3 regions of the Verrucosispora sp. NA02020 genome follow, and region 3 is predicted to be linked to each of the others. Evidence: riboswitches for the same ligand, from Rfam matches in the RefSeq annotation. Region 3 holds a riboswitch; each other region holds the start of a gene.
What was found. A riboswitch is a leader RNA that binds a small molecule or an ion and turns the genes downstream of it on or off. The one in region 3 is predicted to bind S-adenosylmethionine.

Region 1: it holds a riboswitch for S-adenosylmethionine, as region 3 does, so the genes downstream of both, HUT12_RS13475 (aminotransferase class V-fold PLP-dependent enzyme) here and thrC (threonine synthase) in region 3, are expected to answer to the same signal.
Region 2: it holds a riboswitch for S-adenosylmethionine, as region 3 does, so the genes downstream of both, HUT12_RS19380 (ABC transporter substrate-binding protein) here and thrC (threonine synthase) in region 3, are expected to answer to the same signal.

What each region holds. Positions count from the first base shown of each region.
Region 1 is NZ_CP054923.1:3,084,885-3,092,584, forward strand. It holds gene HUT12_RS13470 (GMC oxidoreductase) at 1-1,717, shown strand, start outside; gene HUT12_RS13475 (aminotransferase class V-fold PLP-dependent enzyme) at 1,695-2,924, opposite strand; SAM riboswitch class IV at 2,977-3,092, opposite strand; gene HUT12_RS13480 (hypothetical protein) at 3,585-7,163, shown strand; gene HUT12_RS13485 (hypothetical protein) at 7,216-7,401, shown strand; gene HUT12_RS13490 (LamG domain-containing protein) at 7,398-7,700, shown strand, end outside.
Region 2 is NZ_CP054923.1:4,449,487-4,457,186, reverse strand. It holds gene HUT12_RS19395 (BPTD_3080 family restriction endonuclease) at 1-217, opposite strand, end outside; gene HUT12_RS19390 (amino acid ABC transporter ATP-binding protein) at 385-1,116, opposite strand; gene HUT12_RS19385 (amino acid ABC transporter permease) at 1,113-1,895, opposite strand; gene HUT12_RS19380 (ABC transporter substrate-binding protein) at 1,931-2,773, opposite strand; SAM riboswitch class IV at 3,035-3,147, opposite strand; gene HUT12_RS19375 (urease subunit gamma) at 3,440-3,742, shown strand; gene HUT12_RS19370 (urease subunit beta) at 3,739-4,104, shown strand; gene HUT12_RS19365 (urease subunit alpha) at 4,101-5,804, shown strand; gene HUT12_RS19360 (urease accessory protein UreF) at 5,804-6,487, shown strand; gene ureG (urease accessory protein UreG) at 6,477-7,214, shown strand; gene HUT12_RS19350 (urease accessory protein UreD) at 7,214-7,700, shown strand, end outside.
Region 3 is NZ_CP054923.1:6,679,149-6,686,848, reverse strand. It holds gene HUT12_RS29895 (alpha/beta fold hydrolase) at 1-2,171, shown strand, start outside; gene HUT12_RS29890 (ABC transporter permease) at 2,171-3,070, shown strand; gene HUT12_RS29885 (DUF4232 domain-containing protein) at 3,060-3,746, opposite strand; gene HUT12_RS29880 (DoxX family protein) at 4,149-4,598, shown strand; SAM riboswitch class I at 4,791-4,926, shown strand; gene thrC (threonine synthase) at 4,936-6,222, shown strand; gene HUT12_RS29870 (GNAT family N-acetyltransferase) at 6,505-7,524, shown strand; gene paaN (phenylacetic acid degradation protein PaaN) at 7,577-7,700, shown strand, end outside.

The DNA.
Region 1 (7,700 bases), 3.6 Mb from region 3:
CGGTGTCGAGGTCGTCGTCGTCCTCGACGGCGACCCCCAGCTCGACGGGCCGCTGCACCTGAGCACCGCCGAACTGGCCGCCCCGGCCTGCCGCATCGACGGGCGGGTCCACTTCGCGCGGCACCAGGACGTCCTCGTCGGCGAGTCGCACGTCGCCCGGCACTTCTTCCCCGGCGATCCGGAGTCCACGCGGCGCTACGACGTCATCGTCGTCGGCTCCGGTGCCGGTGGCGGCACCCTGGCGTACCAGCTCGCCGAGACGCCGTGGCGGGGCGGTCGGCCACCGCGCGTCCTGCTGCTGGAGGCCGGTAGCTACCTGTTCGGGACGCACACCGGCAACCTGGCCCGCTACCAACCGGTCGGTCCCGACGTGTACCCCAACATCTTTCACCACTGGGGTGCGTTCGGGCGTCGGCGCTGGCGGGCCGCCGACGCCGAGAGCGCCAAGGCACGCATCGCGCAGGGCCTCAACCTCGGCGGCCGGACCCTGTTCTGGGGAGCCTCGGCACCCCGGATGCACCGGTGGGAGTTCCGCGACTGGCCGGAGACGGTCCGCGACGAGTTGTACGACGTCTGGTACGACCGCGCGGAGCAGCTGACCCGTGTCACTCCCCTGGTCCCGTCGTCGTACCAGACGATGGTCAAGGCGAAGCTGCGGGAGTTGCCCGCGTTGGCCGAGTTCCGGCACTTCGATCCCCCGATGGCGATCGAGTACTGCGGTCCGGTCCCCGGCGCGGTGCCGGCGGGTATCTGGTCGGCTGCCGAACTGCTGCTCAGCCGCGCGATGCAGGACGGCCGCTTCGGCAACCTGCGGGTCCACCTGAACCACGAGGTGGTCGGTGTCGAGCGGGCGGCGGGCGAGGTCACCGGGGTGGTGACGTACGACCACCTGGCCGGCCGGGACCGCACCTACCGACTGGCCGACGACGGCGTGGTGGTGCTGGCCGCCGGCACCGTCGGCACTGCCGCCGTCGCGCAGTCGTCCGGCCTCGCCGAGGACATCCCGCTGGTCGGACGCGGCATCACCGACCATCCCATCCACGTGGTGAAGTTCTGGATGCGGCAGGGCGGGGACTGGTACAGCCGGTTCGACTCCAGCAAGACCGTCTCCCGGCACCTCACCGACGCCGCCGACACCGACCCCGCCCACCCGTACAGCGTCACGCTGGACCTCGGCGCCAACCTGAACCAGTTCCGCTTCGTCAACGCGTTGGAGTTCACCGGCGCGAACCTGGCCACCGTCGACGGGAAGATGCCGGGCGAACTCGTGTTCATGGTCGAGGCGCCGCTGGTCGAGCAGAACGCCGTCACCCTGACCGAGACCCGGCCGGTGGGCGGGAAGCCCGCCGCGCTGCCCACCATCCGCATCCATCCCAGCCCGCGCGCCCACCAGGTCCAGGACGCCCTCGACACGATCACCGCCGATGTGGTGTCCGCCTTCGGAGGCGAGGTGTACGAGCAGCTCTGGGCTCCGCTCGGCGGGGTGTCGCACGAGGTCGGCACCATGCGGATGGGTCGCGACACGCCGGGCCGGGAGCGGCCGGGGGTGGTCGACGAGGACCTGCGCGTCGCCGGCCACCGCAACCTCTATGTCTGCGACCTGTCCGTCTTCCCGAACTCACCGGCGGCCAACCCGACGCTGACGTTGGCGGCGCTGGCCATGCGCCTCGCCGCCCACCTCAGCACCGGACGACTCACCGCCCCCGGGGCGTGTTGATCACCTGGCGTAGTCCGTGCAGGAGTCGGTCGACGTGCTCGGCGGTCGTGCCGATGCCGATGCTGGCCCGGATCGCGTACCCGTCGGTGGGGCGGCCGAGCCGCGTGGCCGCGTCGGCCAACAGCTTCCGGCTGAGCGGGTGGGCGCAGAACAAGCCGTCTCGTACGCCGATGCCGTGCTCGGCGGAGAGCCGGTGGGTGATGTCGGCTGCCCGCCGGTCGGCGACGGTGAAGCTGACGATGCCGACCCGGTCGTGGTCGGCGTCGAACGTGCGCAGTTCCGCCACCTGCGGCAGGGCGCCGAGGCCGTCGCGCAGTCGGGCCAGCAGCTCCTGCTCGTGGTGAGCGAGTACGTCCGGTGCGGCGGCGGAGATGGTGGCACAGGCGGCGGCGAGTGCCACCGCTCCCAGCAGGTTCGGCGTGCCGGCCTCGTGTCGGGCCGGGCCGGTCTGCCACTGCACCTCGGCGGGTTCGTCACCGACGTGCCTGGTGGCTCCACCGCCGGACAGGTACGGGTCGGCGGCGTCGAGCCAGTCGGCGCGGCCGGCCAGGACGCCCGCACCGAAGGGCGCGTACAGCTTGTGCCCGGAGAGCGCCAGGTAGTCGATACCGGCGGAGGCCATGGAGACCGGGCGGTGCGGGGCCAGTTGGGCGGCGTCGACGGCGATCCGCGCGCCGTGCCGATGGGCGATCTCCGCGATCTCGGCCGTCGGCCAGACCTCGCCGGTGACGTTGGAGGCGCCGGTCACCGCCACCAGCACCGGCCCCGCGTCGCCCAGGTCGGCCAGCGCCCGGGTCAGCCCGGAGGTCACCTCGGGCAGGTCGGCGGGCACCGGCAGGCGGTGCACGTTCGGCCAGGCGAGGAGGTTCGCGTGGTGTTCGCCGGCCCAGGTCACCACGGTGGTGTGCGGGGGCAGGGCCCGGGCGAGCAGGTTCATCGCGTCGGTGGTGTTCCGGGTGAAGATCACGTGGTCGTCCGGCCGGACGTCGAGGAAGTCCGCGACGGTCTCACGGGACTGCTCGTACGCCAGCGTGCACCGGCGCGACGCGAGGCCGGCGCCCCGGTGCACGCTGGCGTACCAGGGCAGCAGCTCGGTGACCGCGTCGGCGACCGGGACGAGGCAGGGTGCGGTGGCGGCGTAGTCGAGGTTGGCGTACGCGACGGTGGTGCCGTCGGAGAGACGGACCGAAAGGTCGACGCCGAGCACGGCAGGAGCGATCGTGGGCACACTCGTCCTCAGGTGACAGTGGACCCGTGCGGGTCCGCGCTTGCCTCCGGCGATCGCCGACGGCCTGGTCTCACCCGGAGGCACCCCACCGCGGATACGAGGGTTGCCGGTCAGCAGGCCGGGGCCTTTGCGCTGACACTCTTGACCGCTGCCGATGCTGCCACACGGGCGAGCCCGCCCGCCAGTGCCCGTCGGGCACCCGGCATGTCCCTGTTCGTACGACACGAGACAGCCCCTTGAGTCGTCCCGCCTGACCGGTCGGCTCGCTGTCGCGCCGGTCCGGGTGGCCGCTCGGGAACAGACGTGAATCCGACGCCCCGGGTGCGCGATTGCGCGGGCGCGCTTCACCACGCACAGTGACCACAGTCACCTGCCGCCGATCGGCTCGGAGCCCCTTCGCCGCTGCTCTGTCGGCCATGTGAACGCGGGTCGGCGCGGCATGTCGGTGATTCGACGGAACACTGTCCGGAAAGCGTCTCCACCACGCGGAATAGCACACTCCATGATGGACGGACCAGCGGTTCGACTGTCAGCTTTGCGAAACACTTTCGCGCTCTGATCTGCCCTACGGTGAACCGGCGTTACCGCAGCGACCACGCCGCAACCATTGGGGAACGCATCACCATGCGCATACTCGCCGTGCCCGTCAGGGTGGACGCCCTGTGGCTCGCCACCGACCGGACCGTGACCGGACCGACCGCCGACTTCACCCGCCTGCCGTACGTCGACGCCAGCACCGGCCGGGACGCCGACTTCGGTGAGCGCAACCTCAGCGACGCCATCCTGCCCGGGTCGTTCCAGCAGGACCTGCTGTTGCCGGCCGGCATCCACCTGCACTGGTCACTGCCGGACGCGCTGACCCGGTTGACGCACGGCGCCGCGACCGGCGGTGGTGCGCCCGCCGTCGACCTGCCCCGGGTGCCGAACCGGTGGCTGGTCACCCGGACCGCGCCGGGTGGGGCCCAGGACCGCTGGATGGTGGAGAGCGACGCGCTGGGCGACGTCGACCGGGGCGGGGTGACCTATCCGCTGCGGGCGGCCGATCCACGCGGCACCACCGGACGCCCGTGGCGGTATCTCGGCCGGAAGCTGCCGCTGTCGGCGTGGCCCGGTACGCCGACCGACCGGGTGGCCGCGCTCACCGCGCTCGGCTACGGCGAGCCGACCTTCGCCGCGTTCTATCCGAACTCGTCGAGCGTGTTCGGGTTGCACGACGACGGCTACGGGGCGGTGCCGCCGCCGAACGGCCTGCGCTACGACGTGGTCGGCTGGTATGCCGAGACGGCCGACGACGAACTGCTGGCGGTGGTGGCGACGGCGGCCGGGCCGAGCTGGCCGCAGACCATCGCCGACGAACTGGACTGGTCGGTGCCGGCCGACACCGGCGGCGACGCTCCGGCGCGGATGCTCTGCTTCGGTCGGCTGACCTTCGCCGCGACGGCGAAGCGGGCGCCGGTGCCCGGCCCGACGACCGACTCCGAGAGCGGGGTCTGGGTGGCGAACACCGCCACCGAGGCGCTCGCCGCGCACCTCGGCGCGGTGTTGCCCGGGGTGACCGAGACGCAGACCGAGGAGCTGCTGGAGGCGCTGACCGTCGCCGACGAGTTGGAGAGCGGCGTGTTGGACCTGCCGGCCCGGCTGGCTCAGGCCCGGCATGCCGCGTCGTTCGGCACGGTCGCCTCCGGGGTGGCCTGGACGGTCCGCCGGCAGGACGACCCGCTGGACGGCGGGGACGAGGGGGCGCCGGTCACGGTGCCGCAGCGCCAGGCCCGGGAACGGTTGGCGCTGCCGGGGAGCTTCGGCGACCTGCTGGTCGCGCTGAACGAGGCGCAGTCGGCGTACGACGCGGCGGCGGCCGAGGTCGCCGGGGCACGGCGGCGGATCTTCGCGGACTGGACCCGGTACCTGGTCTGTGCGTACCCGCCACCGGGTGCCCGGGAGGACTATCCGGACCCGGATCTCGTCGGCTGGTATCTGCGGCGGGAGGTGTCGGCGTTGTCCGCCCGGTTGGCAAGGCTGGGAAGTTGGCCGCCGGTGGACACCGGCACGAGTCTGGCGCACCGGTTGCAGGCCGCCCGGCAGGCCGCGCAGTCGGCGCTGGACACGGTCAACGCCACGGCGGCGGCGACCGCGCGGAGCCGGTTCGAGTTGCAACAGGTCCCGGGTACGCCGTACCAGGTGCCGAACGAACCGGTGGTGCTGCTCACCGGTGCGGCGGCCACCCCGTCGGACCGGTACGGCCGCGACGGCGCGGACCAGCCGGACGGGCTGCTGCCGTGCCTGGCGGTGGAGCTGGCCGTCTCCGAGGCCGACCTGCGGACCGCGACCGGGGTGACCCGCCTCGGTGACCTGCTCGCGGCACTGGCCACCAAGCTCGCCACCGGGCAACCGGAACATCCCGCGCTGCGGTCGTGGACGGGTCAGCCGTGGCATCCGGTGCTGCTGCACTGGGAGGTCGAGTTCTTCCCGGCGCGGGCGGGCAACAACCTGGACCCGTCCGGGCGGGACTTCGACCCGGCGTTCGTCACGACTAACTACGAGCTGCCCGACGGGGACCGGGAACTGCGCCCCCGGGCGGAGAAGGACGTGCTGGACACGGCGGCGAACGTCTACACCGGCAGCACGGTGTTGTCGGCGTCGGCGCGGCCGGTGCTCTCCACCCGGATCATGCGGTACCTGCGCGGGACACCGCTGGCCCGGGCGAACGACGAGCGGACGGCGGCGGGACTCGACCCGTGGACCGCCGACCAACTGGACGACGACCCGGGACCGCTACTGGACTGGTGCGCGGCGCAGCAGGACGACGCGCGGCTGGGCACGCTCGCGACGGCGTACCGGCATCTCGCCGCGCACGAGGGAAGCAACCTGGCGCAGAGCCTGGGTGGTTTCAACGACGCCCTGGTGATGCTGCAGATGGTGCGTCAGTTGCCGATCACCGACCCGTTGGGTTTTCCAGCCGGGCGGTCGCTGGCGGCGCTCGTGCAGCAGGCGGTGGCGGGTGAGGGGCGGCACGCGCCGGTGCCGCTGAGCGACTTCAACCCGGTCCGGGCGGGGGCGCTGCGGGTGCGGCGCTTGCGGATCGTGGACAGCTTCGGCATCGGGTACGACGTCGACACCGACAAGCCCCGGACCACCACCTGGTTGAGCATGCCGAACCGGCCGACCTGGGTGGCGATGCCGCCCCGGCTGGCGGTGCCGGCGCGGGTACGGCTGGACCTGCTCGACGCCGAGGCCGCCGGGCGAGCGCTGAGCGGGTTGCCGCAGTCCTCCCCGGTCTGCGGGTGGCTGCTGCCCGATCCGCTCGACGACGGGCTGCGGGTGTACGCGGCGGACGGGGACTGGCTCGGCACGCTCTACCTGACCGCCGACCCGGCCGCCCCACGGCAGGCGTGGTGGCAGTCCTCCCCGCAGGGGCCGGTCACCGAGGTCGGGTCGATCGGCAACGTGCGGCTGCGCGCGGTGGTGCAGCGGCTGCGTGGGCTGGGCGCCGACGGGCTGGCCGAGTTCGTGTCCCGGCTCGACGAGTCGCTGGACGCGGTCGAGCCCGAGGACCCGGGGCAGCATCGGGCGCGGGCGGTGCTGGTCGGTCGGCCGGTGGCGGTGGTCCGGCTGGCACTCGATCTGGAGGCGCCGGGGCTGCCCGTGATCCACCAGGACTGGAACGTCTTCCGGCAGGATCTGCGCCGCGTCGGTCGGGAGAGCAACGCGTACCCGTCCGTCCGGTTCCCGGTGCGGCTGGGCGAGCACGGGCGGCTGGGCGACGGCACGCTCGGCTTCTGGCGGGAGCAGCCGGACGGCACCCTGGGCGAGCAGTACCACGACGTGGTCACGCTGGCCGAGCAGGACGGCGACCCGCCGCTCGCCGTCGGGATCGACCTGCCGACGCTGACACTGACCGCGCTGGTGGAGCCGGCCGGGGCGGTACACGCCACCACCGGGGTGCTGCCGACGGTCTCCTGCCGGCTGGATCCCGCCCACCACCATGATGCGCTGGCCCGACTGGAGGTCGGCTTCCTGGCAGCGCCCGTGCTGACCGAGGCCGACGCGCCGGCGCTGGTCACACCGGCGGCCGACCCGGACCGGGTCTGGTCGTGGCGCGAACGCGACGGCGCCTCCTGGGTGGAGGTCGCCGAGCCCCCGGAGCTCGCGGAGGCGTTCCCCACCGCGCTGACCGCTCGCGAGGGCTGGCTCAGCCTGCGTCAGCGCCCGACCGTCTGACCGCTCTCCCCCTCTTCCGGCACGTCCACACCTCGACTCAGAAGGCGACCCGATGCCACAGATCACCCTCGACCTGTCCCTGGAACAGACGAACATGGTCCTGGAGGCGCTCGGCCAACTGCCGTACGTCCGGGTCTACGAGCTGATCGAGACGATCGGCCGGCAGGCCGGTGCGCAGGTGCAGGCCCCGTCCGTCGAGGCCGAGCAGGCCCGTCTCACCCCGGTGCGGTCGGCATGAGCCCGGAGCCGCTGCTGTTCTGGCAGCTCGACGACATCGCCCCGGGCAACGTCGTCGTCGACTACGGCAAGGGGCAGCTCGACGGCCGGCTCGAAGGGAACCCGACCGTGTCGCCGGACGACCAGTTCGGTGCGGTGCTGACCCTGGACGGGGTCGGCGACGCCGTGGTCTCGCCCGCGACCCTGCCGCCGTACACGACCTACACGATGTGCGGCTGGTTCCGGGTGCCCACCCAGACTTCGGGCATGCAGACCCTGATGGGCCGCGACCTTTACGGGGTGCACGTCAACGTGCTCGGC
Region 2 (7,700 bases), 2.2 Mb from region 3:
TGACCTGCTTGTTGGGCTTGATGTCGTCTTCGGTGAAGACCTGCAACTCAAGCTGCTGTCCCCGCTTGCGAGGTCGCGGCACCGGGATGAAGAAGCTCGACGGCCGCCGCTGCTCCTCGACCCGGTCGGTGATGCCGTCCCGGTCGAAGGCGAAGTGGCGGGTGGGGCGGCCGTATGGCGAGTTGATGATCGGGTTGTCGATGACCCGGTCGCTCAACGCTGACCTCCCGGTTGAGTTGGATGTTGCAGATTCGAGCGACAGCCTATACCGGCCGTGAGATATCGAGGCTGAGGAGCCTGTTGTGGCGTTCCGAAGGCGGTTGACGCTACGCGGTGCGTATCCTCGCGTACCGGAGGGTGATATTGGATGTGCCTTCGTTCGCCTCAGAGAACCTGGGACAGGAAGCGGCGTAGGCGCGGGTGCTCGGCCGACTCGAAGATCGCGGCCGGCTCGCCGGCCTCCAGCACCACTCCGGCGTCCATGAACGCGACGGTGTCGGCGACCTCGCGCGCGAAACCCATCTCGTGAGTCACCACCACCATGGTCATGCCCTGCGACGAGAGGTCCGCCATCAGCGACAGCACGCCCTTGACCAGCTCCGGGTCGAGCGCCGAGGTGGCCTCGTCGAAGAGCATCACCTGCGGCTGCATGGCCAGCGCCCGGGCGATGGCCACCCGCTGCTGCTGCCCGCCGGAGAGGTGCGCCGGCCGGGCGTCGGCCTTCGCCGCCAGCCCCACCCGGTCCAGGTGGGTACGCGCCACCGCCACCGCCTCGTCCTCGCCGAGCTTGCGGATGCGCCGTAGCGCGACGGTGATGTTGCGCAGCACGCTCATGTGCGGGAAGAGGTTGAACTGCTGGAACACCATGCCGACCCGCTGCCGCAGGGCGTCCGGGTCGTCGCGCAGCACGCTGCGCCCGTCCAGCAGCACGTCACCCTTGTCCGGTTCGAGGAGCCGGTTGACGGTCCGCAGGAGCGTCGACTTACCGGACCCGGAGGGGCCGATCACGCAGGCGGTCGCGCCGCGTGCGACGTCCAGGTCCACCCCGCGCAGCACCTGGTGAGGGCCGAAGGCCAGGTGTACGTCGCGCAGGCTCAGGCTGACCGAGGTGCTCATCGTTGGTTGCCTCCGGCGGCGCCGGGCAGCGCCAGGTCGAGGTCGTCCGGGTCGTCACCGGCCGGTCCGGTCGCCGGGCGGCCGTGCCGCAGCCGCCGGTCGATCCAGTTGACGACGTGCGTCAGCGGCACGGTCAGGGTCAGATAGAAGAGCCCGGCGAGCAGCAGCGCCGACTGGTTGCCGGTGTTGGCCGCGTAGTCCTGCCCGATCCGGAACAGCTCCCGCTGGCTGGCCAGCAGACCGAGGAAGTAGACCAGGCTGGAGTCCTTGATCAGGGCGATGAGCTGGTTGACCCAGGCCGGCAGGACCCGCCGGACACCCTGCGGGATCACCACCACCCGCATCGCCTCCCACCAGGAGAAACCGAGCGCGCGGGCGGCCTCCACCTGGGTGGCCTCCACCGACTGGATGCCGGAGCGGAAGATCTCCCCGATGTACGCCGACGCGATCAGCGACAGCGCCAGGATGCCCAGCGGGTACGGGTTGGGTCCCCACACCTGCATGCCCAACGGCGCCAGACCGACCCCGATCAGCAGGATCGTCGCCGCCGCCGGCAGACCGCGGAACACGTCGGTGTAGACCCGGGCCGGCCACCGCAACCAGCGGGTACGCGAGATGCCCGCGACGGCCAGCACGATGCCCATGGCGGAGCCGAGCAGGGCGGCGGTGACCGCCAGGATCAGCGTGTTCGGCAACCCGACGGTGATCATGTCGGGCAGCGCCTCGCGCATCGACTCCCAGTCGAAGAACGTCTCCCACAGGGTGCGCAACGGATCCACGGTCGACCTCCGCCCTACTCGCTCGTCGTCCTACCTCAGGAGGCGGCCGGCGCCGACACCTCGCCGCTGCCCGGGGTGAAGTCGGCCGGGATCGGCCGGCCCGGGTAGTACTGCTCCTGGAGGCGGGTCCAGGTGCCGTCGGCGATGACCTCGTCCAGGGCCCGGTTCAGCGCCTCGCGCAGCGTGTCGTTGCCCTTGGCGACCGCGTACGCGGTGGGTGCCGGGCTGAGTTCCTTCGCCGCGACCGTGATCCTGCCGCCGCTGTCGGCGGCGGTCTTCTCGCCGATCTCGGCCGGGGCGATCCAGGCGTCGGCGGTGCCCGCCTTGAGCTGGTTGATCGCGCCGTTGTAGTCCGGCACCCGCACCGGGTCGAGGCCACGCCCGGTGGCGTAGTCGTCCTGGACGGTGCCCTGCACGACGACCACCCGCTTGCCCGACAGCTCGTCGAAGCTCGCCAGCGTCGAACCGGCGGGCACGTCGAGGCCGAAGTATCCGAAGTCGTAGCCGTTGCCGAAGTCGACCGTCTTCTTCCGCGCCTCGGTGATCGTGATCGAGGAGCTGCCGACGTCGAACTTGCGGTTGTTGACCTGGGCGAGCAGACCGGAGAAGTCGGTGCCGACGAACTCGACCCGCAGCCCGAGCTTGTCGGCGGCGGCGACCAGCAGGTCGTTGTCGAACCCGGTGAACTCGCCGTCCTTGAGGTACACGTTCGGCGGTGCGTCGGTCAGCGTGCCGGCCCGCAGCACCCCCGGCTGGAGCAGGTTGTACGGGTTCTCGGCGGGGTCACCGTCCGCGCCGCAGGCGGTGAGGGTGACGGCGGCGAGCACGGCGGTGACGCCGACGGCGGCGGCCCGGGTGAGGGCAGGAAGGAATCGCACAGGTGTCTCCTGATGAGCGGCGGCGGGCACGCACGTGCCACACCGACGGTCCGCCGTGGGACGGACCGCGAAGGATGGGAACGAACGGGGTGGTCGTCCGACCGGGTGGGGTCGACGGCCGGGTGGCGACGCGGTCAGCTACACGCGGCGCTGCACACCCGCATCATGTCGACGTGCCGACGCCGGGTCAGGTGCCGGCAGGCAACCGGTCGATCGGGGTACGCCATGGCTCTCCTCAAGGTCGTGATGACCTGGGACACCAGGCCACGCTTGCACCGGAGATCGCTCCGATGCCTGGTCCTCACCCGGGGCACCCCTGCGCGGACGAGGGTTGCCGGCCAGCGAGCCGGGGCTTGACGCTGACGCTCTTGACCTGCCGCCGAGGCTAGCAGCCCGTGACGGGGCAGCGTCCACCCGTTATGACCACGCTCACGCGGGGTGTTGCCCGCTGCCCGCGTGATCCCTTACGGTCTGCTCAGCGGTGGGCGGTGCGGTCCGCATCCGACCCGACACCGCCGGTGGTCCGTCACGCGGACCGGGGAGGTGGAAACCCCGGGCCCCGCGCACGTGGCGGTCGGGACCGGCGGGCGAACCCCGACCGGCGGTCGGCGCGTCGAGGCGCCGGGCCGACGGTGTCCGGGGCGCGGAACCCACCGGGAGCACCCCGTGTATCTCACCCCTCACGAGCAGGACCGCCTGCTCGTCCACGTGGCGGCGGACGTCGCCCGACGCCGCCGCGAGCGCGGCCTGCGTCTCAACTACCCGGAAGCCGTCGCGGTGCTCACCGCCTTCCTCCTCGAAGGTGCCCGCGACGGGGCGTCCGTGGTCGACCTGATGGCCTCCGGCCGCACCGTCCTGAGCCGGGACGACGTGCAGGACGGCATCCCCGAGCTGCTGAGGGAGGTGCAGGTGGAGGCGACGTTCCCGGACGGCACCAAGCTGGTGACGGTGCACCACCCGATCCCGTGATCCCCGGGGAGATCCTGCCGGCGGCGCGGCCGGTGGAGATCAACGCCGGACGTCCGGTGACCACGCTGCTCGTGGTGAACACCGGTGACCGGCCGGTGCAGGTCGGGTCGCACTACCACTTCGCCGAGGCCAACCCGGCCCTGGACTTCGACCGGTCCGCTGCCTGGGGGCAGCGTCTCGCCGTACCGGCCGGCACGTCCGTGCGGTTCGAACCGGGCGTGAGCCGCACCGTGGACCTGGTGCCGCTGCGCGGCGCGCGGATCGTCCCCGGCCTGCGCGGCGAGTGCGCCGGCCCGCTGGACCCGGCCCCGACGACGGCGGTGCCCGACGACGGCGCGCAGCGGAGCGGAGCGACGGCATGAGCATGGTGGAGCGGGAGCGCTACGTGGCGCTCTACGGGCCGAGTACGGGCGACCGGATCCGGCTGGCCGACACGAACCTGCTGATCGAGGTCGAGCACGACCACTGTGCCGGCGGCGACGAGGCGGTCTTCGGCGGCGGCAAGGTGATCCGCGAGTCGATGGGGCAGTCCCGGGCCACCCGGGCGGAGGGGGCCCTGGACACCGTCATCACCGGCGCGGTGGTCCTCGACCACTGGGGCGTGGTCAAGGCGGACGTGGGGATCCGCGACGGGCGGATCGTCGCGCTGGGCCGGGCGGGCAACCCGGACACCATGGACGGTGTGCACCCGGAGCTGGTGATCGGACCGGCGACCGAGGTGATCGCCGGCAACGGCCGGATCCTCACCGCCGGGGCGGTCGACACCCACGTGCACTTCATCTGCCCGCAGATCGTCACCGAGGCGCTGGCCGGTGGGGTCACCACCCTGGTCGGCGGCGGCACCGGACCGGCCGAGGGGACCCGGGCCACCACCGTCACGCCGAACGCCTGGCACCTGGCCCGGATGCACGAGGCGCTGGACGCGTTCCCGGTCAACGTGCTGCTGCTCGGCAAGGGCAACACGGTCTCCGCCGAGGCGCTCTGGGAACAGCTGCGGGCCGGTGCCGGCGGCTTCAAGCTGCACGAGGACTGGGGCACCACCCCGGCGGCGATCGACGCGTGCCTGCGGGTGGCGGACGCCTCGGGCGTGCAGGTCTCCATCCACACCGACACCCTCAACGAGGCCGGGTTCGTCGCGGACACCCTGCGGGCGATCGGCGGCCGGGCGATCCACTCGTACCACACCGAGGGGGCCGGGGGCGGGCACGCGCCGGACATCATCACCGTCGCCGGGGAACCGAACGTGCTGCCCTCGTCGACCAACCCGACCCGTCCGTACACCCGCAACACCCTGGCCGAACACCTCGACATGCTGATGGTCTGCCACCACCTCAACCCGGCGGTGCCGGAGGACCTGGCGTTCGCCGAGAGCCGGATCCGACCGTCCACGATGGCCGCCGAGGACCTGCTGCACGACCTGGGCGCGATCTCGATCATCGGCTCCGACTCGCAGGCGATGGGCCGGGTCGGCGAGGTCGTGCTGCGGACCTGGCAGAGCGCGCACGTGATGAAGGCGCGGGTGGGGGCGTTGCCCGGTGACGGTGCCGCCGACAACCACCGGGCCCGGCGGTACGTGGCGAAGTACACCATCTGCGCGGCCATGGCCAACGGACTCGACCACGAGATCGGCTCGGTCGAGCCGGGCAAGCTCGCCGACCTGGTGCTCTGGGAACCGGCGTTCTTCGGCGTCCGACCGCACCTGGTGATCAAGGGCGGGTTCATCGCGTACGCCCAGATGGGGGACGCGAACGCCTCGATCCCGACGCCGCAGCCGATGCTGCCCCGCCCCATGTTCGGCGCGTACGGCGTGGCGGCCGCCGCCACCAGCCTGGCGTTCGTGGCACCCGCCGCGCTCGACGCCGGGCTGCGCCTGGACGTGCGTCGCCGGGTGGTGCCGGTGGCCGACGTACGGCAGCGCGGCAAGACCGACCTGCCGGAAAACGGTGCGCTGCCGCGCATCGAGGTGGACCCGGACACCTTCACCGTCCGCATCGACGGCGAGGTGGTCGAACCCGACCCGGTGACCGAGTTGCCGATGGCCCAGCGCTACTTCCTGTTCTGATGAGCGCGCCGACCATGCTCCTGCTGCTCGCCGACGGGCGGTTCCCAGCGGGGGCGCACGCCCACTCGTCGGGGCTGGAGGCGGCTGTCGCGGCCGGGCGGGTGACCGACCTGGCCACGTTGGGGGAGTACCTGCGCGGGCGGCTGGCCACCGCCGGGCTGGTCGCGGCGGCGTTCGCGGCGGCGTCCCGTCGGGCCGCCCGGTCGGCCGGACGCCGGGACCTGCTGGCGCGGCTCGACGCCGAACTGGACGCCCGGACCGCGTCGCCGGCCCAACGGGCGGTGTCCCGTCGCCAGGGCCGGGCGCTGCTGCGGGCCGGGCGGGAGATCTGGCCCGGTGACACCTTCGACGACCTGCCCGCCAGGCCGCCCGGCCCGCACCAGCCGCTGGTGCTGGGGTTGGTCGGCGCCGCAGCTGGTCTGGACCCGGCGCAGGTCGCCACGGTCGCCGCCCACGCGACGGTGACCGGTTCGGCAAGCGCCGCCGTACGTCTGCTCGGCCTCGATCCCTACCGGGTGCAGGCCCTGCTGGTGCGGCTCGCGGTCGCCTGCGACGCCACCGCGGCGCGGGCGGCGCGGGCCGCCGAGGAACCACCGGAGCGGCTGCCGGCCGCCGCCGCTCCGCTCGCCGACATCCATGCCGAAGTCCACGCCACCTGGGAGGTGCGTCTCTTTGCGTCCTGAGACCGAGCACGACGAGTCCGTTCCCCACACCCACCCGGAACCCGGAGTCGACCCGCACGCCCCGCTGCCCGCCGCGTCGCGGGCGCTGCGGGTCGGCATCGGCGGTCCGGTCGGCTCCGGCAAGACGGCGCTGGTCGCCGCGCTGTGCCGGGCCTTCGCCGACGAGTTGCGGCTGGCGGTGGTGACCAACGACATCTACACCACCGAGGACGCCGACTTCCTCAAGCGGGCCGGGGTACTCGACCCGGACCGGATCCGGGCCGTGGAGACCGGCTGCTGCCCGCACACCGCCATCCGTGACGACATCGGTGCCAACCTCGACGCGGTCGACGAGTTGGCCGAGGCGCTGGGCCCGCTGGACCTCGTGCTGGTGGAGAGCGGCGGGGACAACCTGACCGCCACCTTCAGCCGAGGTCTGGTGGACCGGCAGATCTTCGTGGTGGACGTGGCCGGCGGGGACAAGGTGCCGCGCAAGGGTGGCCCCGGCGTGACCGCCGCCGACCTCCTGGTGATCAACAAGACGGACCTGGCCCCGATGGTCGGCGCCGACCTGTCGGTGATGGACCGTGACGCGCGGGCCCGCCGGGGCAGCCTGCCGACGGTGTTCCAGTCCATCACCGAGGATCCGCTGGCCACCCGGGTCGCCGGGTGGATCCGGCACGAGTTGGCCCACCACCGGGCCGCGACCGCGCACGCCGACCACCCGGTACCCGCCGGGCAGGCCTGATGCGTGCCACCGCCCGGCTGCTGGCCCGCGCCGACCGGCACGGGCGCACCGTGCTGGCGGAGCTGCGCGGGGAGAGCCCGCTGCTGCTGCGCCAGGTGCCGGCGTCGGACGGTGGCGTCACGGTGTACGTCGTCGGCGGTGCGGCCGGTCCGCTCGCCGGCGACGACCTGCGGCTGGACGTCGAGGTGGGCCCCGGTGCGGTGGTCCGCGTCCGCACCGTGGCCGCCTCGATCGCCCTGCCCGGCCGCTCCGGCGCGGTCTCCCGGATGCTGGTCCGGGTGACCGTCGCCGCCGACGCCACGCTGCACTGGCTGCCGGAGCAACTGGTCGCGGCGGCGGGTTGTGCGCACGTGGCCGACGCGCAGGTGGACGTCGCCGAGGGCGGCACCCTGCACTGGCGGGACGAACTGATCTGCGGTCGGTACCAGGAGGCACCCGGCAACGCCGAGGTCGTCACCCGGGTCGACGTCGGGGGCCGGCCCCTGC
Region 3 (7,700 bases):
CGGCCGGGATCTCCGGCACCGGCGCCGAGTCGCCGGAGGGCGCGCCGGACGCCGGGCCGCCCAGCCCCGCGCCGGGCCAGGGACCGGGCACCGCGCCGGTCGCCCCGATGGCCGGCGGCCTGCCCGACCCCTCCTGCGGCCGCTTCGCCTCCGACGTCTGCGCCGCGTACCTGCGCATCGCCGCCACCGGTCAGGCCGACCAGGCCGCCGTCGACCTGCTGCGCCGGTCCAGCCCGGCCGGCGTACTGGACCGGATCGAGGCACCCACCCTGCTGGTCCAGGGCGCGGCGGACACCCTCTTCCCGCTCGGCGAGGCCGACGCCAACGCCCGGGGCATCGCCGCCAACGGCACCCCGGTGCGGGTCGCCTGGTTCACCGGCGGCCACGACGGCGGCTCCGGCCCGCAGACCGACTCCGACCGGGTGAAGTTCCTGACCGCGCAGTGGCTCGACCACTACGTCGCGGGAACCGGGGACGCGCCCGGCGACACCTTCACCTTCTCCCGGATCGCCGGCTTCGACGCGATGGACCGGGGGCTGGTCGCCACCGGCTACCGCACCGACGACTACCCCGGTCTCGGCGGCGACGCCCGCCGAGAGGTGACCGTGGCCGGGCCGCCCCAGCCGGTGGCCAACCCGCCCGGCGGCAACCCCGCCGCGATCTCCTCGGTGCCGTTCGCCGGCTCGTTGAGCTCACTGCTCAGTGGGGTGGCCGGTGACATACCCGGGCAGCACGCCCGGTTCGAGTCCGAGCCGTTGACCGAGGCGGTCGACATCGTCGGCGCGCCCACCGTGTCGGTGCGCGCCGCGTCGAGCAGCGGCGAGGCGGTCCTCTTCGCCAAGCTCTACGTGGTCGACCCGGAGGGGGCGGCCACCCTGCCCAGCGGACTCATCGCGCCGATCCGGCTCAGCGGTCTGCCGGCCACCGTCGACGCCGCCGCGCCGGTCACCGTGACCCTGCCGGCGATCGTGCACCGGGTGGAGGCCGGGCACCGGCTCCGGCTGGTGGTGGCCACCTCGGACCAGGCCTACACGACCCCGATCGAGCCGGCCGTGTACACGGTCGCGGTCGGTGACACACCGGTCAGCCTGCCGACGGTCGACAGCGACCCGATCCCCACCGAGGCGGCGCTCTGGCGCTGGGTGCTGGTCGGGCTGATCGCCGCGATCGTGATCGGGCTCGTCGTGCTCGTGGCCGTGCTGCGCCTGCGGCACCGCCGCCAGGACACCTCGATCCATCCCGAGTACGCGGACACCCCGTTGGCCGTGCGCCACTTGCGCAAGGAGTACGCCGACGGCTTCGTGGCCGTCTCCGAGGTGGACTTCGAGGTGCACCCCGGTCAGGTGGTCGGCCTGCTCGGGCCCAACGGCGCCGGCAAGACCACCACCCTGCGGGTGCTGATGGGGCTGACCCAGCCGACCGCCGGGGAGATCTACGTCTTCGGGCACCGGCTGGTGCCGGGCTCGCCGGTGCTCTCCCGGATCGGCGCGCTCGTCGAGGGGCCCGGATTCCTGCCGCACCTCTCCGGCCTGGAGAACCTCAGGGCGTACTGGCGGGCGACCGGACGGCCGGAGGCCGACGCGCACTTCGAGCAGGCGTTGGAGATCGCCGGTCTGGGCTCGTCGGTGCACCGGCGGGTCCGCAAGTACAGCCACGGAATGCGGCAGCGGTTGGCCATCGCCCAGGCCATGCTCGGCCTGCCCGAGCTGCTGGTGCTCGACGAGCCGACCGACGGGCTGGACCCGCCACAGATCGCCGAGATGCGCCGGGTGCTCCAGCGGTACGCCACCGACGGGCGCGCGGTGCTGGTCTCCAGTCACCTGCTCGCCGAGGTGGAGCAGACCTGCACCCACGCCGTGGTGGTCAACAAGGGCCGGATCGTGGCCTCCGGGCCGGTGGAGGACATCGTCGGTGACTCGCCCAGCGTGCTGTTCGAGGTGAGCGACCCGACCGCGGCCCGGGACGTGCTCAACGACCTCGGTGGCGTACGGGTGCTGGACGACGCCGACGGGCACCTGGTGGTGGACACCAACGGCACCGCGCGCAGCGAGGTGGTCGCCGAGTTGGTACGGGCCGGTATCGGAGTGGACCGGGTGGTGCCCCGGCGCCGCCTGGAGGACGCGTTCCTCGCCCTGGTGGGCGAGAACTCTCGGGGAAGCGGGGACCGGTGATGGCGGGATCGACCGTGCAGCCGACGCGGGAGGAGTCCGGGGTGGCTCCGTCGGGTGCCGCCGCCGGCTACCGGCCGTCGAGGACGTTGCCGTTCGGCGCCGAGTTCCGCCGTCAGGCGGCGCGGCGGCGTACCCAGTTGGCGCTCGGTTTCATGGTGCTGCTGCCGTTGATCATCCTGATCGCCTTCCAGTTCGACTCGGGTGACGACGACAGCGGCCGGGGCGAGTTCGGCAGCCTCGTCTCGTTCGCCACCTCCGGCGGACTGAACTTCACCCTGTTCACCATCTTCGTCTCCGCCTCGTTCCTGCTGGTCGTGGTGGTGGCGCTGTTCTGCGGCGACACGGTGGCCAGCGAGGCGAGTTGGGGCAGCCTGCGTTACCTGTTGGCGGTGCCGGTGCCCCGGGCCCGGCTGTTGACGGTGAAGCTGCTGGTGGCGCTCGCCTACTCGGCGTTCGCGCTGGTGCTGCTCGCCGGTACGGCCCTGCTGATCGGCACCCTGCGGTACGGCTGGTCGCCGCTGCGCAGCACGGTCGCCGCACAGCTCGAACCCGGCGAGGGTTTGCTCCGCCTGCTCGCGGTGCTCGGCTACCTGGCGGTCGTCCTGCTGGTCGTCGCCGGTCTGGCGTTCCTGCTCTCGGTGGTCACCGATGCCGCGCTGGGCGCGGTGGGTGGTGCGGTGCTGCTGTGGATCCTCTCCAGCATCCTGGACCAGATCACCGCGCTCGGCGCGATCCGGTCGTTCCTGCCGACCCACTACAGCACCGCCTGGCTGGGGTTGCTCTCCACGCCGGTGCAGACCGACGACATCGTCCGGGGCGCCGTCTCGGCGATCTGCTACGCCACCCTCTTCTGGGGGCTCGCCTTCTGGCGCTTCACCCGCAAGGACATCACCAGCTGAGTGCGGCGTCGACGCCGTCGTCCGCCGACTCGGTGGGCGTCGGCGTCGGGCCCGTCCGCTTCTTCCAGGCGCTGACTCCGATCCGGTCGGTGTTGCCGAGGTCGATCGGCCCCTCCATGTCGAGTTCCTGCCCCGGCTGCCCCTTGGCCGCCGCGATCTCCACCCGCGCGGCGTCGGTGGCGACCACGGTCGGATCGTCGACCAGGTTGCGCCAGATCACGGCCGCTCCGGCCGTGGCGCCCGGTGCCAGCACCAGCGGCCGGGGTGGGTCGTCGAAGCCCGAGGCGATTCCGGCCGCCCCCTCGACCACCCGGACGGTGATCGGTGCCCCCTCGCCGTCGAACAGACGCAGCGCCGGATAGCCGCGCAGCTTGTACGGGCGGTCGCCGCAGTTGACCAGCTCCACGCCCATCGCCCGGAGCCCCATGGCCGCGCTGACGCCGAGGTAGCGGATCCGTACCCCCGATTCGGGACAGACCTCCGGCGCGTCCGGGCCGGCCGTGGTCGGGCTCGTGGCCGGGTCGGCCTGCTCCGTCGGTCCGTCACCCGGGACGTTGCCGGACGCGTCGGTCGGTGCGCAGCCGGCGAGCAGCGCGAAGGCGGTCAGCAGCGCGACGAGCCGAGGACGCCGGTAGGCCCGGCCTCCGTCGCCGCGTCTCGTGGTCGTATCCGGCATCGATCCCCCGTGGATTTCTCGCATCGGCCCATCGTCGCATCACGGTCCTCGATCGTTCGGCGGGCAGTCGGGGTGGCGAGGTGGGCGCTTCGGGACGGCCTCCCGGTCGGTCGGGGACCGCCCCGCGTACCGGCTGGTGGGACGACGGTGGCCGCTTCCGGACCCGGGTGGGCGCGCGGCCCCGGATCGGATGACCGCGACTTGTTGCCGTCAGATGTCCAGGGTGTACAGGGAGTCGTTACGGAGGGTGATCGAAATGATCTTCGCCGAGGGGGGTTCCCTCGGGAGTTTCAGTCGCTACCATCGATGTGGGAGCGTTCCCAAAGGAAGAGATTGCATCGACAAATATTTATCAGTCCCGCATTCTGGTTGCCCTCGTCCATCCACAATGGAGGTTTCGGAATGCGTACTGACCGGTTCGGCGGGCCGGCCCTGTCCCTGTTCCGCATGGTCATCGGCCTGCTGTTTCTCTGCCACGGGTTGTCGTCTCTGTTCGGCGTCTTCGGCGGTGCCCGGGGGAGCGGTGAACCCGTCCCGCTCGGCACCTGGCCGGGCTGGTGGGCCGCGCTGATCCAGGCCGTCTGCGGTGCCCTCGTGCTCCTCGGTCTCTTCACCCGACCGGCGGCACTGGTGGCGTCGGGCTCGATGGCCTACGCCTACTTCGTCGTCCACCAGCCCGAGGCGCTGCTGCCGCTGCGCAACCACGGCGAGCTGTCGGTGCTGTTCTGCTGGTCGTTCCTGCTGATCGCGGTGCTCGGCCCGGGTAGCTGGGCGCTGGACAACCTGCTGCGCCAGCGCAACGGTGCCGCACTGGACCTGAAGGCGGCCGAACGCAGGTCCGTACCGGCCTGACCCGGCCGGTGCGGTGACCGACCGACGCTCGTGCGCGACCCTGGACCAGGTCACCCCGGCGCTGCCGGGGCTGCCCGATCCAGGGTCGACGCGCTTGCGCGGGTGGTGGCGGCGGTGAGGAATCGCTCACAGGCTGAGATCGAACGCTGACGAGCGCGGCGGGATTGCCTAGACTCGGCGGCACAACTGAATACCTCATCCAGAGGGGCTGAGGGATACGGCCCGAAGACGCCCCGGCAACCACCCCGCGCGCTCATCGCTGAGCGTCCCGTGGGGCAGGTGCCAATTCCGTCCCCGCCGCAGGGTGCGATGTGGGGGAAGATGAGAGGACTCGGACATGACGTCGACGCTCGCCCCTACCGGGATCGACACCACCGCCAGCCCCGCCCGCGCCCTGGTCTGCCGCGCCTGTTCCGCCCGCTACCCGTTGGCCGCGCAGCACGCCTGTTACGAGTGTTTCGGCCCGCTGGAGGTCGACTACGACCCGGCGGCCCTCGCCACCGTGACCCGTGAGCAGATCGAGGCGGGCCCGCAGAACATCTGGCGCTACGCGGCGCTGCTCCCCGCCGGCCAGGACCCGGCCACCCGGGTCACCCTGGACCCCGGTTTCACGCCGCTGGTCGCCGCCGACCAGCTCGCCGCCGAGCTGGGCATCACCGGCCCGCTCTGGATCAAGGACGACAGCGCCAACCCCACCCACTCGTTCAAGGACCGGGTCGTCTCGGTCGCGCTGACCGCCGCCCGGGCGCTCGGCTTCGCCCGGTTCGCCTGCGCCTCCACCGGCAACCTGGCCAACTCCGTCGCCGCCCACGCGGCCCGCGCCGGCACCCCGTCGGTGGTGTTCATCCCCAGCGACCTGGAGCAGGGCAAGGTCGTGACCACCGCCGTCTACGGCGGCGAGCTGGTCGCCATCGACGGTTCGTACGACGACGTGAACCGGCTCTGCGGCGAGCTGGTGGAGACCGACGAGTTCGAGGACACCGCCTTCGTCAACGTCAACGTCCGGCCGTACTACGCGGAGGGCTCCAAGACGCTCGGCTACGAGGTCGCCGAGCAGCTCGGCTGGCGGATCCCGGCCCAGGTGGTCATCCCGATGGCCTCCGGTGAGCTGCTCACCAAGGTCGACAAGGCGTTCAGCGAACTGGTCGAGATCGGCCTGGTCGAGGTGCCGGCCGGCGGGTGGAAGGTCTTCGGCGCCCAGTCGGCCGGATGCAACCCGATCGCCACCGCCCTGCACGGCGGCGGTGACACCATCACCCCGGTCAAGCCGACCGGGATCGCCAAGTCGCTCAACATCGGCGACCCGGCGGCCGGTCTGTACGCCCTGGAGGCGGTACGCCGGACCGGCGGCTGGATGGACTACGCCGACGACGACGAGATCCGTGCCGCCGTGCGGCTGCTGGCGCGTACCACCGGGGTCTTCGCCGAGACGGCGGGCGGGGTGACCGTCGCGGTGCTGCGCAAGCTGGTCGAGTCCGGAAAGCTGGACCCGACCGCGGAGACGGTGGTCTACAACACCGGTGAGGGGCTCAAGACGCTCGACGCGGTCGCGGGCGAGGTCGGGCCGACCCACCGGATCAAGCCGTCGCTGCGGGCCGCCCGCGACGCCGGCCTGCTCGGCTGAGACACACCGCGAGCCCGTCGCCCGAGTGGCATGTTGCACGCCGACCGATCCGCCGGGTAACGGGCTTTTAGCGGTGAGTGCGGAAAACACGCCGTCGAGTACTTGACGGCAGGAACCGGGCGGCGCAAGATGCTTCGTGCGGGAGGGCGTTTCGCCGTAGACTTTCAGTCTTTACGACCCAGCGCCGGAGGCGTTGTGCGATCGTCCCTCCCGACCAAGCTTTCCGAAGGGGCCGGCGAATAATCGCTGGCCCCTTCGTCGGTCGTCCCGCAGGCTGCGGAGATGGCCATCACCATCACCTCCTTCGGTCCCGACGACGAGTCGGCCATCGAACAGGCGTACCGGATCGGTGCCGACTACACCGCGACCGACCTGCCGGACTACCCCCCGTTCAGTCGGCAGCGGTTCACCTCGCTGTTCCACCAGCCGATGCCGGGCACCGAGACCCTCGCCCTGCTGGCCCACGTCGACGGCACCCCGGCCGGCTACCTGCTGCTCGACCTGCCGCAACTCGACAACACCGAGAACGCCTCCGGCGAGTTGGTCGTGCACCCGGACCATCGCAGCCGGGGGGTCGGTCGGGCGCTGTTCGAGCGCGGCCTGCGCGTACTGCGCGAGCGCGGGCGGAAACGGGTCAGTGCGTTGAGCCGGGCGCACCTGCGCGACGATCCCGACCACCCCGCCCCGGCCGCCCGGTTCGCCGCCACCGTCGGCGCGGTCGACGCCCTGGCCGACGTACGACGGCGACTGCACGTCGCCGAACTGGACCAGGCCGCCCTGGACGCGCTGCTGGCCGACGCACGATCCCGGGCCACCGGCTACGAGGTGCTGTTCTGGCGCGGGGGTACGCCGGACGATCTGATCGCCGACGTCGCGTACCTGGACGGGCGGCTGCTGGCCGACGCGCCCATGGGTGACCTGGCATGGGAGCCCGAGCAGGTCGACGCGGAGCGGGTACGCGGCACCGAGCGGGCGCTCGAAGCGCGCGGCAAGCGGCGCTACCACGCGGGCGTACGGCATCAGGAGTCCGGTCGGCTGGTCGCCTGGACCCTGCTCGACATGTCACCGACCGCCGACTGGCACGCCTTCCAACAGATCACCATCGTCGACCCGGAGCACCGGGGCCGCCGCCTCGGCCTGCTCACGAAGATCGAGAACCTTCGTCACCTGCTCGCCCACGAACCCGCGATCCAGGTGATCGACACCTTCAACGCTGACAGCAACGATCACATGATCACGATCAACGAGCAGCTCGGTTTCCGGGTGATGGATCGCTGGAGCAACTGGCAACTCGACGTCTGAGCTGTGACACGCCCCTACTGATCGCGGGGCTTCCTGTTGCATGATGGCGGGCATGACGGAGACCCCGCACCCCCTGTACGACAGGCACGCCGAGACCCTCGACCGCGCGCTGACCGCGATCACGGAGCGCGGGTACTGGTCCGCCTACCCGGAATCACCCAGCCCCCGGGTGTACG